Regions from separate parts of the Collimonas fungivorans genome, predicted to be linked through region 1. Evidence: predicted binding sites of a transcription regulator. Region 1 holds the regulator's gene; each other region holds the start of a gene.
The links. Region 1 encodes HrcA, which represses chaperone genes, less so after heat shock. Its sites were predicted from a motif close to TTAGCACTCNNNNNNNNNGAGTGCTAA; they were not measured.
Positions count from the first base shown of each region.

Region 2: groES (co-chaperone GroES) is a predicted target of HrcA. The motif match lies at 2,126-2,152, and genes of this name have one in related genera.
Region 3: rpoH (RNA polymerase sigma factor RpoH) is a predicted target of HrcA. The motif match lies at 2,018-2,044, and genes of this name have one in related genera.

Region 1 covers NZ_CP013232.1:4,951,946-4,956,129, forward strand. Annotated here, with positions in the region: gene CFter6_RS21635 (NAD kinase) at 1-675, opposite strand, end outside; gene CFter6_RS21640 (HAD family hydrolase) at 722-1,486, shown strand; gene hrcA (heat-inducible transcriptional repressor HrcA) at 1,551-2,573, shown strand; gene CFter6_RS21650 (TfoX/Sxy family protein) at 2,576-2,947, shown strand; gene fur (ferric iron uptake transcriptional regulator) at 2,954-3,379, opposite strand; gene CFter6_RS21660 (outer membrane protein assembly factor BamE) at 3,454-4,032, shown strand; gene dapB (4-hydroxy-tetrahydrodipicolinate reductase) at 4,086-4,184, shown strand, end outside.
Region 2 covers NZ_CP013232.1:4,773,059-4,777,242, reverse strand. Annotated here, with positions in the region: gene groL (chaperonin GroEL) at 1-1,612, opposite strand, end outside; gene groES (co-chaperone GroES) at 1,713-2,006, opposite strand; gene CFter6_RS20920 (hypothetical protein) at 2,467-3,078, opposite strand; gene CFter6_RS20915 (hypothetical protein) at 3,124-3,870, opposite strand.
Region 3 covers NZ_CP013232.1:881,239-885,422, forward strand. Annotated here, with positions in the region: gene cyoE (heme o synthase) at 1-336, shown strand, start outside; gene CFter6_RS03760 (SCO family protein) at 345-983, shown strand; gene rpoH (RNA polymerase sigma factor RpoH) at 1,048-1,947, opposite strand; gene CFter6_RS03770 (hypothetical protein) at 2,197-2,577, opposite strand; gene CFter6_RS03775 (response regulator) at 2,574-3,296, opposite strand; gene CFter6_RS03780 (sensor histidine kinase) at 3,446-4,184, opposite strand, start outside.

The sequences.
Region 1 (4,184 bases):
CGGCACTAGCACGATGCCGCCCAGCGAAGGATGCAGCAAAGGGCCGCCGGCGGACAGGGAATAGGCGGTGGAACCGGTCGGCGTCGCCACGATCAGGCCGTCGGAGCGCTGGTTGTACATGAAACGGCCGTCGACCTCGACCATCAGCTCCGCCATGCCGGAACCGGCGCCGCGCGCCACCACCACATCGTTGAACGCCAGCGCGCTGAAGATCTGCTGGCCGTCGCGCATGACCGAACCCTGCAGCAGGCTGCGCCGCTCCGATTCGACTTTACCGTCCAGCATTTCACCCAGCACCGGCAGCATGCGCTCGAGCGAGATATCGGTGATGAATCCGAGGCGGCCCTGGTTGATGCCGATCAAAGGCACGTCGTAAGGCGCCAGCTGGCGCGCGATACCCAGCATGGTGCCGTCGCCGCCGACCACGATCGCGGCGTCAGCCTGCTGGCCGATCTGCGCCGGCGTCATCGCGGCGATCGGCAGCGCGACGTTCTGCGCGGTCTCGGTCTCCAGCACCACATGGTGGCCGCGGCCTTGCAGGAAATCGGCGATTTCGGTCAGCGACTCGGAAATGCCGGCGGCGAAATACTTGCCGACGATGGCAATGGTTTTCGGCATAGACTCGGGCAAATTCGCTGGCAAAACCGTTTTGGAAGGTAATTTTATAGGCCACATGCTGGCGATTAGACCATAATTTAGGCTTGCAATGAAGGATACGCATATGGCCCCGACGAATAATTCAGCTATCTCCCCAGGTTTCCGGCCCGGCAAACCGCTGACCGGCAAAAAGCCGGCCATAAAAGCGCTGCTGTTCGACCTCGACGATACCTTGTGGCCGATCGTGCCGGTGATCGCGCGCGCCGAGCAGTTGCTGTTTGACTGGCTGCAACAGAATGCCCCCGCGGTCAGCCGCCGGTATACGATCGAGAGCCTGCGCCAGCAGCGCATGGACCTGGTGGCAAGCAACCCGGTGTTCAAGTTTGATCTTTGGAAGCTGCGCCATGCGGCGCTGACCATCGCTTTCAACAGCGTCGGCGAAGATGCTGGCAAAGTGGATGCGGCGATGGCGGTGTTTTCCGAGGCGCGCCACGCAGTGACGCCGTTCGTCGATGTCCAGCCGGCCTTGACGCGGTTAAGCCAGCGCCTGCCGCTGGGCACAGTCTCGAACGGTTTCGCCGACCTCGGCAAAATCGGCCTGGCCCGGCATTTCCAGGCATCCATCGCGGCCCACAGCTTCGGCTGCGCCAAACCCGACCCCAGCATTTTCCACGCCGCTTGCGCGACCTTGGGGGTAGCGCCCGAACACACTGTGTACGTCGGCGACGATCCCTTGCTGGACGTGGCCGGGGCCCAGCAGGCCGGCTTGCAGGCGGTCTGGATCAACCGTTTTGACCGCGTGCTGCCGGCCGGCATCAGCGCCCAGGCCAGTTGCACCAGCTTGCATGAGCTGGAGGCCTGGCTGGAACAAACCGCGGGTGGCGGGTAAAAACAGTGTATAAGTGCATGCATAAGCTGGTAAGCCAGTGCAGTGCTCGCTAAAATAGACCTATATGCAACTAGATAATCGCGCTCAAACCCTGCTCAAAGCCCTGGTCGAACGGTATATCGCCGACGGCCAGCCGGTTGGCTCGCGCGCCCTTTCCAAGATCTCCGGCCTGGAACTGTCGCCGGCGACGATACGCAACATCATGGCCGACCTGGAGGAAATGGGTTTTGTCGCCAGTCCCCACACTTCCGCCGGCCGGGTGCCGACGCCGCGCGGTTACCGCATGTTTGTCGATACCCTGCTGACGGTCGAGCCGATTGACGAGACTGCGCTGGAATCCAAGATGCAGGCGCGCCTGCAGCCGAATTCGCAACAGAAAATCATCGCCAATGCGGCCCAGGTGTTGTCATCCTTGTCGCATTTCGCCGGCGTGGTGCTGACGCCGCGGCGCGAATCGATCTTCCAGCAGATCGAATTCCTGCGGCTTTCGGAGAAACGCATCCTGCTGGTGATCGTCAGCCCCAACGGCGACGTCCAGAACCGGCTGTTGCTGACCGACGTCGACTACAGCCCGGCCAAGCTGGTGCAGGCCGCCAACTACATCAACCAGCATTACGGCGGCCTCAGCCTGGACGATGTCCGCCTGCGCCTGCAAGGCGAGTTGCGCAAGCTGCGCGACGACATGACCTGGCTGATGCAGGCCGCGGTTGAAGCCGGCAGCGACGCCATGACCGACAACAGCGACGAAGTGGTGATTTCGGGCGAACGCAACCTGCTCAGCGTCACCGACCTGTCGTCGAACATGGATTCCCTGCGCAAGCTGTTCGACATGTTCGAGCAAAAAACCAGCCTGATGCAATTGCTCGACATCTCCGGCAAGGCCACCGGCGTCCAGATCTTCATCGGCGGCGAATCGCAGCTGGTGCCGATGGACGAAATGAGCGTGGTGACCGCGCCCTACGAGGTCAACGGCAAGATTGTCGGCACGCTGGGCGTGATCGGTCCGACCCGGATGGCGTATGAACGCGTGATCCCGATCGTGAATATCACCGCCAAGCTGCTGTCGAACGCCCTGAGCCACAGCTGAACGTGTCCCGCAACGACGCCATCATCGACTATATCCGCGAGCTGCTGGCGCCGCTGGGCGCAATCAGCGCACGCAAGATGTTCGGCGGTTACGGCGTCTACCACGATAGCATGATGATCGCCCTGGTTGCCGAAGGCATCCTCTACCTCAAGACTGACGAAGAAACCCGGCCGCAGTTCGCCGCCGCAGGATGCACGCCCTGCATCTTCGAAAGCAAGGGAAAAACCATTGAGATGAGCTACTGGTCGGCGCCTGAAGAGGCGATGGATTCAGCCCCGGCGATGACGCCCTGGGCGCGGTTGGCTTATGCCGCGGCGGTGCGCAAGGCTAACGCCAAGCCGGCGCCGAAGGCGCGCAAGCGCAAGGCGGCATAGTCCGGATCAGCCCTTTTTCTTGCGGCAGTCGCGGCAATGCCCGTACAGGGCCAGCGCATGGTCGGCGATTTCAAAACCGTGTTCCTTGGCGACGATCTTCTGGCGTTTTTCAATTTCTTCGTCGTAAAACTCTTCCACCAGGCCGCAATCCAGGCAAACCAGATGGTCGTGATGCGAGCCTTCGTTGAGTTCGAACACGGCCTTGCCGGTTTCAAAATGGTTGCGCTGCAACAGCCCGGCCTGCTCGAATTGAGTCAGTACGCGGTACACGGTCGCCAGGCCGACGTCGAGATTGTCGCTCAGCAGGATTTTATAAACGTCCTCGGCGCTCAGGTGGCGCACCTCGCTGTTCTGGAAGATTTCCAGGATTTTGAGGCGTGGCAAGGTGGCTTTGAGGCCGCTGGCTTTCAGTTCTGATGGATTGTTCGGCATGTTTTGGTCACAAATGGATGATCTGCTTTATCATATAGCGTTTTAGCACAGTTGCTCAATCAATTGAGATCCTTATGCGAATGTTGCTCTCCCCTGTCCGTACCTCCGCCCGCATCGTCCCTTTAGCCGTTGCAGTTGTCTTCATGGCCGCCCTGGCCGGCTGCGCGTCAAAAAATCCCCCGGCCGGCCAACCCGTCGCCGGCACAGATCCGGCAGCGGCTCCTGTCGCCACTGATACCAGCGGCGTGCAAACCATCAAGCATCGCCGCTTTCTGGGCATTTTTTCCCCGTACCGGATAGATATCCAGCAGGGAAACTTTGTCTCGAAAGAAATGTTGGCACAAGTTAAAGAAGGCATGACTCGCGAGCAGGTGCGGTTTGCACTGGGCACGCCGCTGCTGACCGACTTGTTCCATGACGATCGCTGGGACTACGTGTTCCGCCTGCAAAAGGGTAATGGCGAAGTCACCACCAGCCGGGTCAGCGTTTTCTTCAACGGCAACCTGCTGGCACGCGTCGACGGCGGCAACCTGCCTACTGAGAACGATTATCTGGACCGGATTTCAGGCGGCGCTTCGGAAGCCAAGAAGAGCGTCAAGAATGTCGAAATCGCACCATCTGTGCCTAGCGCGCCTGGCCCTTCCAAGAACTGATTGACAAATTGTCCAGATCGCTGTCTGGGCGACCCCGCAGAGATAATTAGATAATGACTCAGATGAAAATAGCCGTTGCCGGCGCCTCCGGGCGCATGGGGCGCATGCTGGTTGAGGCGATTCAAAACGCCGACGACGCCCTGCTGGCCGGT
Region 2 (4,184 bases), 180 kb from region 1:
CCATGCCGCCTGGCATGCCGCCAGCCGACTTGTCTTCTGGCTGTTCAGCGATCATCGCTTCAGTAGTCAGGATCAGGGAAGCAACCGAAGCGGCGTTTTGCAATGCCGAACGGGTAACCTTGGTTGGGTCCAGGATGCCCAGTGCAATCATGTCGCCATAAGTGCCGTCGGCAGCGTTGTAACCGTAGTTGCCCTTGCCAGCCAGGACTGCATTGACCACAACCGATGGCTCGTCGCCAGCGTTGAATACGATCTGGCGCAGTGGCTCTTCGATCGCGCGCAGCACGATCTTGATGCCGGCTTCCTGGTCAGGATTGTCGCCCTTCAGGTCCTTGATGTTGGCACGTGCGCGCAGGAATGCCACGCCGCCGCCTGGCACAACGCCTTCTTCAACTGCTGCACGGGTAGCGTGCAGAGCATCTTCAACGCGGGCTTTCTTTTCTTTCATTTCAACTTCGGTAGCAGCACCGACTTTGATCAGCGCAACGCCGCCGGCCAGCTTGGCGACGCGTTCTTGCAGTTTTTCACGGTCGTAGTCCGAAGAGGCTTCTTCGATCTGCGCGCGGATTTGCTTGACGCGTGCTTCGATGGTGATGGCTTCGCCGGCGCCGTCGATGATGGTGGTGTTTTCCTTGCTGATTTCGATACGCTTGGCTTGGCCCAGTTCAGCCAGGGTAGCTTTTTCCAGTGTCAGGCCGACTTCTTCAGCGATCACTTGGCCGCCGATCAGGATAGCGATGTCTTCCAGCATGGCTTTACGACGGTCGCCAAAGCCTGGCGCCTTGACAGCTGCAGTCTTCAGGATGCCGCGGATGTTGTTCACAACCAGGGTAGCCAGCGCTTCGCCTTCGACATCTTCTGCGATGATCAGCAGAGGACGGCCGGACTTGGCGACTTGTTCCAGGATCGGCAGCAGGTCACGGATGTTCGAAACTTTTTTGTCGAACAGCAGGACGAACGGGTTTTCCAGGGCAACAACTTGCTTTTCCTGGTTGTTGATGAAGTATGGCGACAGGTAGCCGCGGTCGAATTGCATGCCTTCGACGATGTCCAGTTCGTTTTCCAGCGACTTGCCGTCTTCAACGGTGATCACGCCTTCTTTGCCGACCTTGTCCATTGCCTTGGCAATGATTTCACCGATGTCGGTGTCGGAGTTAGCCGAGATCGAACCGACTTGGGCGATTTCCTTGCTGGTGGTGGTTGGCTTCGACAGGGTCTTGATTTCGGCAACGATGGCGACAACAGCTTTGTCGATACCGCGCTTCAGGTCAGTCGGGTTGAAACCGGCGGCAACATACTTGAAGCCTTCGCGCACGATGGCTTGCGCCAGCACGGTTGCAGTAGTAGTACCGTCGCCAGCGTTGTCGGAAGTCTTGGAAGCGACTTCTTTCACCAGCTGCGCGCCCATGTTTTCCAGCTTGTCTTTCAGTTCGATTTCTTTAGCGACCGAAACGCCGTCTTTAGTGACGGTAGGAGCGCCGAAGCTGCGTTCCAGGACCACGTTGCGGCCCTTAGGACCCAGGGTCACCTTGACTGCATTAGCCAGGATGTTGACGCCGTTGACGATCTTGGCGCGTGCTTCATCGCCGAAAATTACTTGTTTTGCTGCCATGTTTTATTCTCCTGAATAGGTTCAATTCGATTGGGTAGTGACCGGATCCGGTCGGAAGCGCCAGGCGCCGGCCAACCAGAGAATTCCGGCCTGGCCGGAATTACTTGGCTTCGACTACGGCAAACAGGTCTTCTTCGCGCATTACCAGCAGTTCATTGCCGTCGATCTTGACAGCCTGGCCGGAGTATTTGCCGAACAGAACGCGGTCGCCAACCTTGACTGCCAGCGCACGGACATTGCCGTTTTCCAGAATCTTGCCGTTACCGACGGCCAGGACTTCACCTTGATCCGGCTTTTCGGCAGCTGCGTCTGGCAGCACGATGCCGGATGCAGTTTTAGTTTCCTGGTCGAGACGCTTGACGATGACGCGATCGTGCAAAGGACGAAGATTCATATGTGACTCCTTGAGATTCAACAGGTTATTTGTATTTGCAGCAACATCGCAGCAAAGTGGACTGACCGCTCTGCTTTGCTATATGAATGCGCCGCACAGTGACTAGGTCGAGGAGATTGTTAGCACTCTCTCCTAACGAGTGCTAAGTATAGGGACGCTCTGTCGATTTTTCAAGCCCGCATTCGAGTTCGCCGGATAATCTTCAGGCGTAGGGGGGATTAAACGTCTTTTTGCAATCGTCGCCGATCGAATGTTTCTTTTTGACAATGCAAATAATTCGACTCTGACCCTAATTATTCTATCCCCGAGATGGAAGGCGTGAACGCCAACTGATATAGGGTGGGCACCCTGTGCCCACGCGGGAGCGCGCCAATTCAGCGTGGGCAGAAAAACCTGCCCACCCTACGGCCTTGCAAATCGAGTGGAGCTCGTAGATGCGAGTTTGTGCAATCCATGTTGTTCAATTTCCTAAAACCGGCACACTGAATGTCGTTCTCTTACCGTCGACCGTAAAGCGATGCAGCAACGGCCGCTGCCGGTTTTTATCCGGGAAACGGGTCTTCAGTTCGACCTGGTGGCCGTCGGCAGTGGTGAAGCGGTTGCCCGCAATTTCAGAGAAGCCAAGCCGCCCGGCGATGACCGGCGCGGAAAACGGGATGTCGTCAGCGTCTTTCCTGCGTCCCTTCAGCAGCAGCATCTTGTCGTTCCAGATTTCACGCTTGGCGAGCTTCGCTTCATACATGTACGGCAGGCCGCGGATCTGTGAAAAACGCTGCACGAAATCGTGATCGCTGCTGAATTTCTTCTCGATCTCGGTGACCGAAAGCGGATTTGTATCTTGCACTTCAAGGCAGCAAAACGCGTCGATCTCGCCGCCGAAATCCTTGAGCGCTGTGAACACCGTGGGCGCGGCCAGCTTCCGGTCGGTGAAGATGAAATGCCGGTGCGAGATCAATTGCAAGGTGTGGTCATCGACCACCAGCACGTCCTCCCATAATCCAGCCGCCGGGGCTGCCGCAAACAGCGGCGTCATCGGCACTGCCAGGAAAAACAACGCAAACACTATTTTCATGAAATGGCCTTATTGGTGGGGTGGGCACGGGTATCCACCCTACGACTAATTTCCATCGACCGACCAGTGCACGCTATCCTCGGGCCCGTACCAGATGACGCCGTAGGAAGCGCCGACCGATTTCAGGTCGATGAAGTTTTGTACGGTCCTGGTTTTTTTCTGGGCGTCGACAATGGTTTTGCCGGCATAGCCGGTAATCACCATGTCGATCGCCTGCGAAAAATTATGCGCCGAGCGGCCCGGCCTGCTGACCGGCACCGAACTGATGCCGTAGCCGCTCACCATGTCGCGCGCCGCTGACTTCGCTTGCGCCAGGTTCGCCTTGAGCTTGTCCCGGTCCCGGTGCGACCAGTCGATATTGACCCCGCGCCAGGCCGGCACGGAAGCAGGGCGCTCCTTGTCGCGCGCAATTTGCAGCGAGTAATGCATCAGGTAGGAACGCTCTTGCGGACGGTAGGTGGTGGTAATGACGACGCGCATGCCGGCCTGCTCCAGCGCCGCAATGAACCGTTTCACGTTGCTCCGGAACGGCTCGGCCAGGTCTTCGACGCGGAGGCTCGGCATGAAGCGCAAGCACCACGGCCTGCCGCTGGGTTCGAGCAGCATCGGCGGCGCAGACGTCGAGGGTGTCGATGACGTGTCGCTTCCTTTGCCGGCAGCGGCCCTTGCCTTTTGCTCCTCGATGTACTGCATGATCTGGGCCGGAGTAAGTTGTGAAGGGTCGCGCGCGGACAGGTTCGATGCGAATGCGCACGGCGCAGGAGCGGCCGCTGCCAGAAGCAGGGCGGCCATTACGCGGACAGGTTTGCTTCGAACGTATTCGAATAATCGATAAAAACCGAAATGGCGCATGATTTTTGTTGTTTTCAGACGTCAGCTTGCTTCTATTCTATGCTCCCCGGCATCAATGTGGTGGATCAGGGGTTTGCGAATCAGGCATCAATCGAAATGTCATATCGTGGCTGCCGGGGAATTTTTGTGACATGGATTTAACAATGTTTTGCACAGTTTCTTCTCGTTGTAAATACCTGAATCAGCAATGACACAGCCGCTCTTCAGCAATAGAACCGTCGATTTTCCCGGCCGTGGCTATCGCCGCGATAGCC
Region 3 (4,184 bases), 1.5 Mb from region 1:
CATTTCTGGGCGCTGGCCATGTACCGGCGCGACGACTACGCCAAATCCGGTTTGCCGATGCTGCCGATCACGCACGGCATGAAATTTACCCAGTTCCAGATCTGGCTGTACACGATCGCCCTGGTGGCGACCACCATGCTGCCGTTCGCGGTCGGCATGAGCGGCCTGATCTACCTGGCCAGCGCGGCTGTGCTGGGCTTGATCTTCCTCTGGTACGCATGGCAGATCTACCAGCACTATACCGACCTGATCGCACGCAAGACCTTCGCCTATTCGATCGTCTACCTGTCGCTGCTGTTCGCCGCCTTGCTGGTCGATCACTACCTCAAATTCTGAAAGCAAACATGAAGCGTGTTATTCCTGTCGTTGTGGCCGGCTTGCTGGCGGTTTTGTCTTTAAGCGCTTGCGGCGATAAGTCGAGTAACGGCGCGGCAGGCGGCAGCCAGGAAATGACGCTGTCGCCGGCCAACAGCGCTTTCATCAACACCGACGTCACCGGCCTCGGCTACGCCCGCGATTTCGCCCTGACCGACCATACCGGCAAGCCGCGCACGCTGGCTGACTACAAGGGCAAGGCGGTAGTCGTGTTTTTCGGCTACACCCAGTGCCCTGACGTCTGCCCGACCACCATGGTGGAGATGGCGAATGTGATGAAGGAACTGGGGCCGCAGGCAAGCAAAGTACAGGTGCTGTTTGTTACCGTGGATCCGGAGCGCGATACGCAGGAGCTGTTGTCGAAGTATGTGCCGGCGTTCGATCCGAGTTTTGTCGGCCTGTACGGCGACCAGGCGGCGACCGACAAGGTGGCCAAGGAATTCCGCGTGTTCTACCAGAAAGTACCCGGCAAGACCCCGGGCAGCTATACCATGGACCATACCGCAGGCAGCTATGTATTCGATCCGGAAGGCCACATCCGCCTGTTCGTACGCCACGGCCAGGGGCCTGATCCGATTGCCCATGATTTGAAATTGCTGCTGAAATAATCGATGTAGACAGGCAATAAAAAAGGCAGCCGCTGGCTGCCTTTTTCTATTTGCGATCGGTTCCTCAGGCAAACGCGGCCAGCGAACCCTTCATCTTCTTCAGCGCAACTGCCTCGATCTGGCGTATCCGTTCGGCCGATACGCCGAATTCATCAGCCAGCTCATGCAAGGTGGCGCCGGAGCCGTCGTCGTTGGCCAGCCAGCGGGCTTCGACGATACGGCGCGAACGGTCGTCCAGCTTGCTCAGGGCCGATTCCAGGCCTTCCGACTGCATGCGGTCGTAGCGTTGCGCTTCCAGCACTTTGCTTGGCTCTTGCGCTTCGGTCGACAGGTAGGCGATCGGTGCAAACTTGTCGTCATCGTCGTCGGTCGGCGCTTCCAGCGCGATGTCGCGACCGGTCAGGCGCGTTTCCATCTCGATCACTTCTTCGCGCTTGACGTTGAGGGTCTTGGCCAGCGCATCGACCTGGGCCGGCGTCATGGCGTCCAGGCCTTCCTTATGGCTGCGCAGGTTGAAAAACAGCTTGCGCTGCGCCTTGGTGGTGGCTACTTTCACCAGGCGCCAGTTTTTCAGGATGTATTCATGCATTTCGGCCTTGATCCAGTGCATGGCGTACGACACCAGCCGTACACCCTGGTCCGGGTCGAAGCGCTTGACTGCCTTCATCAGGCCGATATTGCCTTCCTGGATCAGGTCGGCATGCGGCAAGCCGTAGCCGAGGTAGCCGCGGGCGATCGACACCACCAGGCGCAAATGCGACAGCACCAGCTTCTGGGCGGCGCCGAGGTCGTTTTTGTCGCGTAATTGTTGCGCCAAAGAAATTTCTTCATCATGTGTCAACATCGGCAGGCGATTCACTGCCGAAATATACGCGTCAATATTCCCCAGCGTACCGGAAAAGCCGAGCGCCAGGGCGCTGGTGTCGGTGGGCATTAAAGCAGTGTTGACGGATGGATTCTTCATTCTTTCTCCTTGCTGTCCGGCCAGCTGAAGCTGCCGGTAGATCAACGATCAGACGTTTGACTTGATTATATTAGCACTCTCTATTGTTGAGTGCTAATAGGATTTGTTAAAGAGTGTATATAGACGGTTGCTATCGATCTTATTCTTTTGATTGTTCGAAGCAGATAATTAGAGAGGCAAACCGAAGGAAAGTTGCGTCCATATTAAAGCAAATGCTGCATAGCCGCACGGCAGCTCGGAAAAGGGCCGTCAGACTGCCAGATCGGCCGTCATCTCAAGGAAATCGTCATATGGCGGGAGTAGCAGGAAAGCGCGCAGCTGCGCCAGGTGAGTGCTGTCGGCGATGCTGATATACAAGCGCGCCGGCGGTTTGCGCAGCAGGCGGTTCAGGGTGACGCGCAGGGTCAGGTTGCCGATGCAGCAAAGACAGCCGGGCGCAATCCTTTTGATATCGAGATCATGCTCGAGTCCAGGCGGCAGCTTCGCCGCTTTGCCGTCAGGCAGGCCTTCCAGTATGAGTGCGGTGCCGAGATGGACGCCGCTCCGTGCCAAGTCCTGCTCCAGAGCGGAGTAGATGGCGGTTTCGCGCATGCCGGCCGAGCCACCGCTGACCAGTGCGGTGAGGGTCATCCGCCTTTTTTGGACAACTTCCCAGGGTCAACCCCGAGCTGTTTCAGTTTGCGGTACAGGTGGGTGCGTTCCAGTCCGGTTTTTTCCGCCACCCGGGTCATGCTGCCGCTTTCGCGGATCAGGTGATATTCAAAGTAGGCGCGTTCGAAAGCATCGCGCGCCTCGCGCAGGGGCAGGCCGAACGAAGACGAGAACAGGCTCTCGGAGGCGACCGCCACCGATGGCAGCGCCGCGATATGGGCCGCTTCCGACGATGCCGGATTGTTAAAGACGCCGGCGGTCACCACCGTATCGTTCGATTCGCCGGAAGCCGCGGCCGGCTGCGGATACAGGGTCGGTGCGCGGGCGGTCTTGGGACCTTGCGACAAGCCTTGCTGGACCGCTTTCAACAGCTTTTGCAGGGCAATCGGTTTTTCCAGGAAATTCAGGGCGCCGATGCGGGTCGCTTCTACCGCGGTGTCGATAGTGGCGTGGCCGGACATCATGATGACGGGCATGGTCAGCAAGCCATCGCGCTGCCATTCCTTCAATAGGGTGACGCCGTCGGTATCCGGCATCCAGATATCGAGCAGCACCAGATCGGGCACGCCGCCGTGACGAAATTCGCGAGCCTGTTGTGCATTTTCCGCGGCGGTTACTACATGCCCCTCGTCACCTAAAATTTCCGAGAGCAATTCCCGAATTCCCATTTCGTCGTCAACGACTAGGATGTTAGCCATGCGGTAGCCTTCCCATTTCCTGTTGCATCAAATCCCACTGTATGGACTGTTCGGACAGTCCAGTTAAGTTATCAATGTCTATTTATTTTATTTTCGCGTCCGGATACGTATGCTATATCAGCAAATCGTCAATTTGCAGCTGTTCTCGATCAAATTATGGCCGAATCGGCATTCGTGGCTAACTTTAACAGCAAAATCAGGATTTTTGCGCCCTTTGTGTCGCTTCGGTTCTGCAGATCGATGCGGCCGCCATGTTCGTCGATGATTTTTTTCACCATCGGCAAACCCAGGCCGGTGCCGCGCGGCTTCGAGGTGACGTAGGGTTCGAAGGCCCGGGCCAGTATCTTGGGCGAGAATCCCGAACCATTGTCGGTGATCGACAGCCGCACTGCGGTGCGCGACAAGCCGTCCGAACTTTGATAGCTGACGCGCTCGGTCACCAGGTCGATGCGCGGCGGCGTCGCATCGTCGGCGCGCTCGAGCACGGCATCCTGGGCGTTTTGCAAAAGATTATGGATTACCTGCCGCAGCTGGGTGGCGTCGCCCATGATCAGCGGCAGGTCCGGCGCCAGCGATGCATGGATCATGTCGCGTTCGTCGCCGGCCAGGTAGAGGTGCAGGATTTCCGCCACCAGCACGTTCAGGTCGAGCTCGCCCAACACCGCCGGCGGCGTCTTGGCGTAGTCGCGGAAATCGTCCACCATGCGCTTCATGGCGGCCACCTGGTTAACAATGGTGTCGGTGCTTTTCTTCAGGATCGCCGCGTCCTGCGTCATCAGCTTGTCTTCCAGCTTCATCTGCAGGCGCTCGGCCGAGAGCTGGATCGGCGTCAGCGGATTCTTGATTTCATGCGCCAGGCGGCGCGCCACTTCACCCCAGGCGATCGAA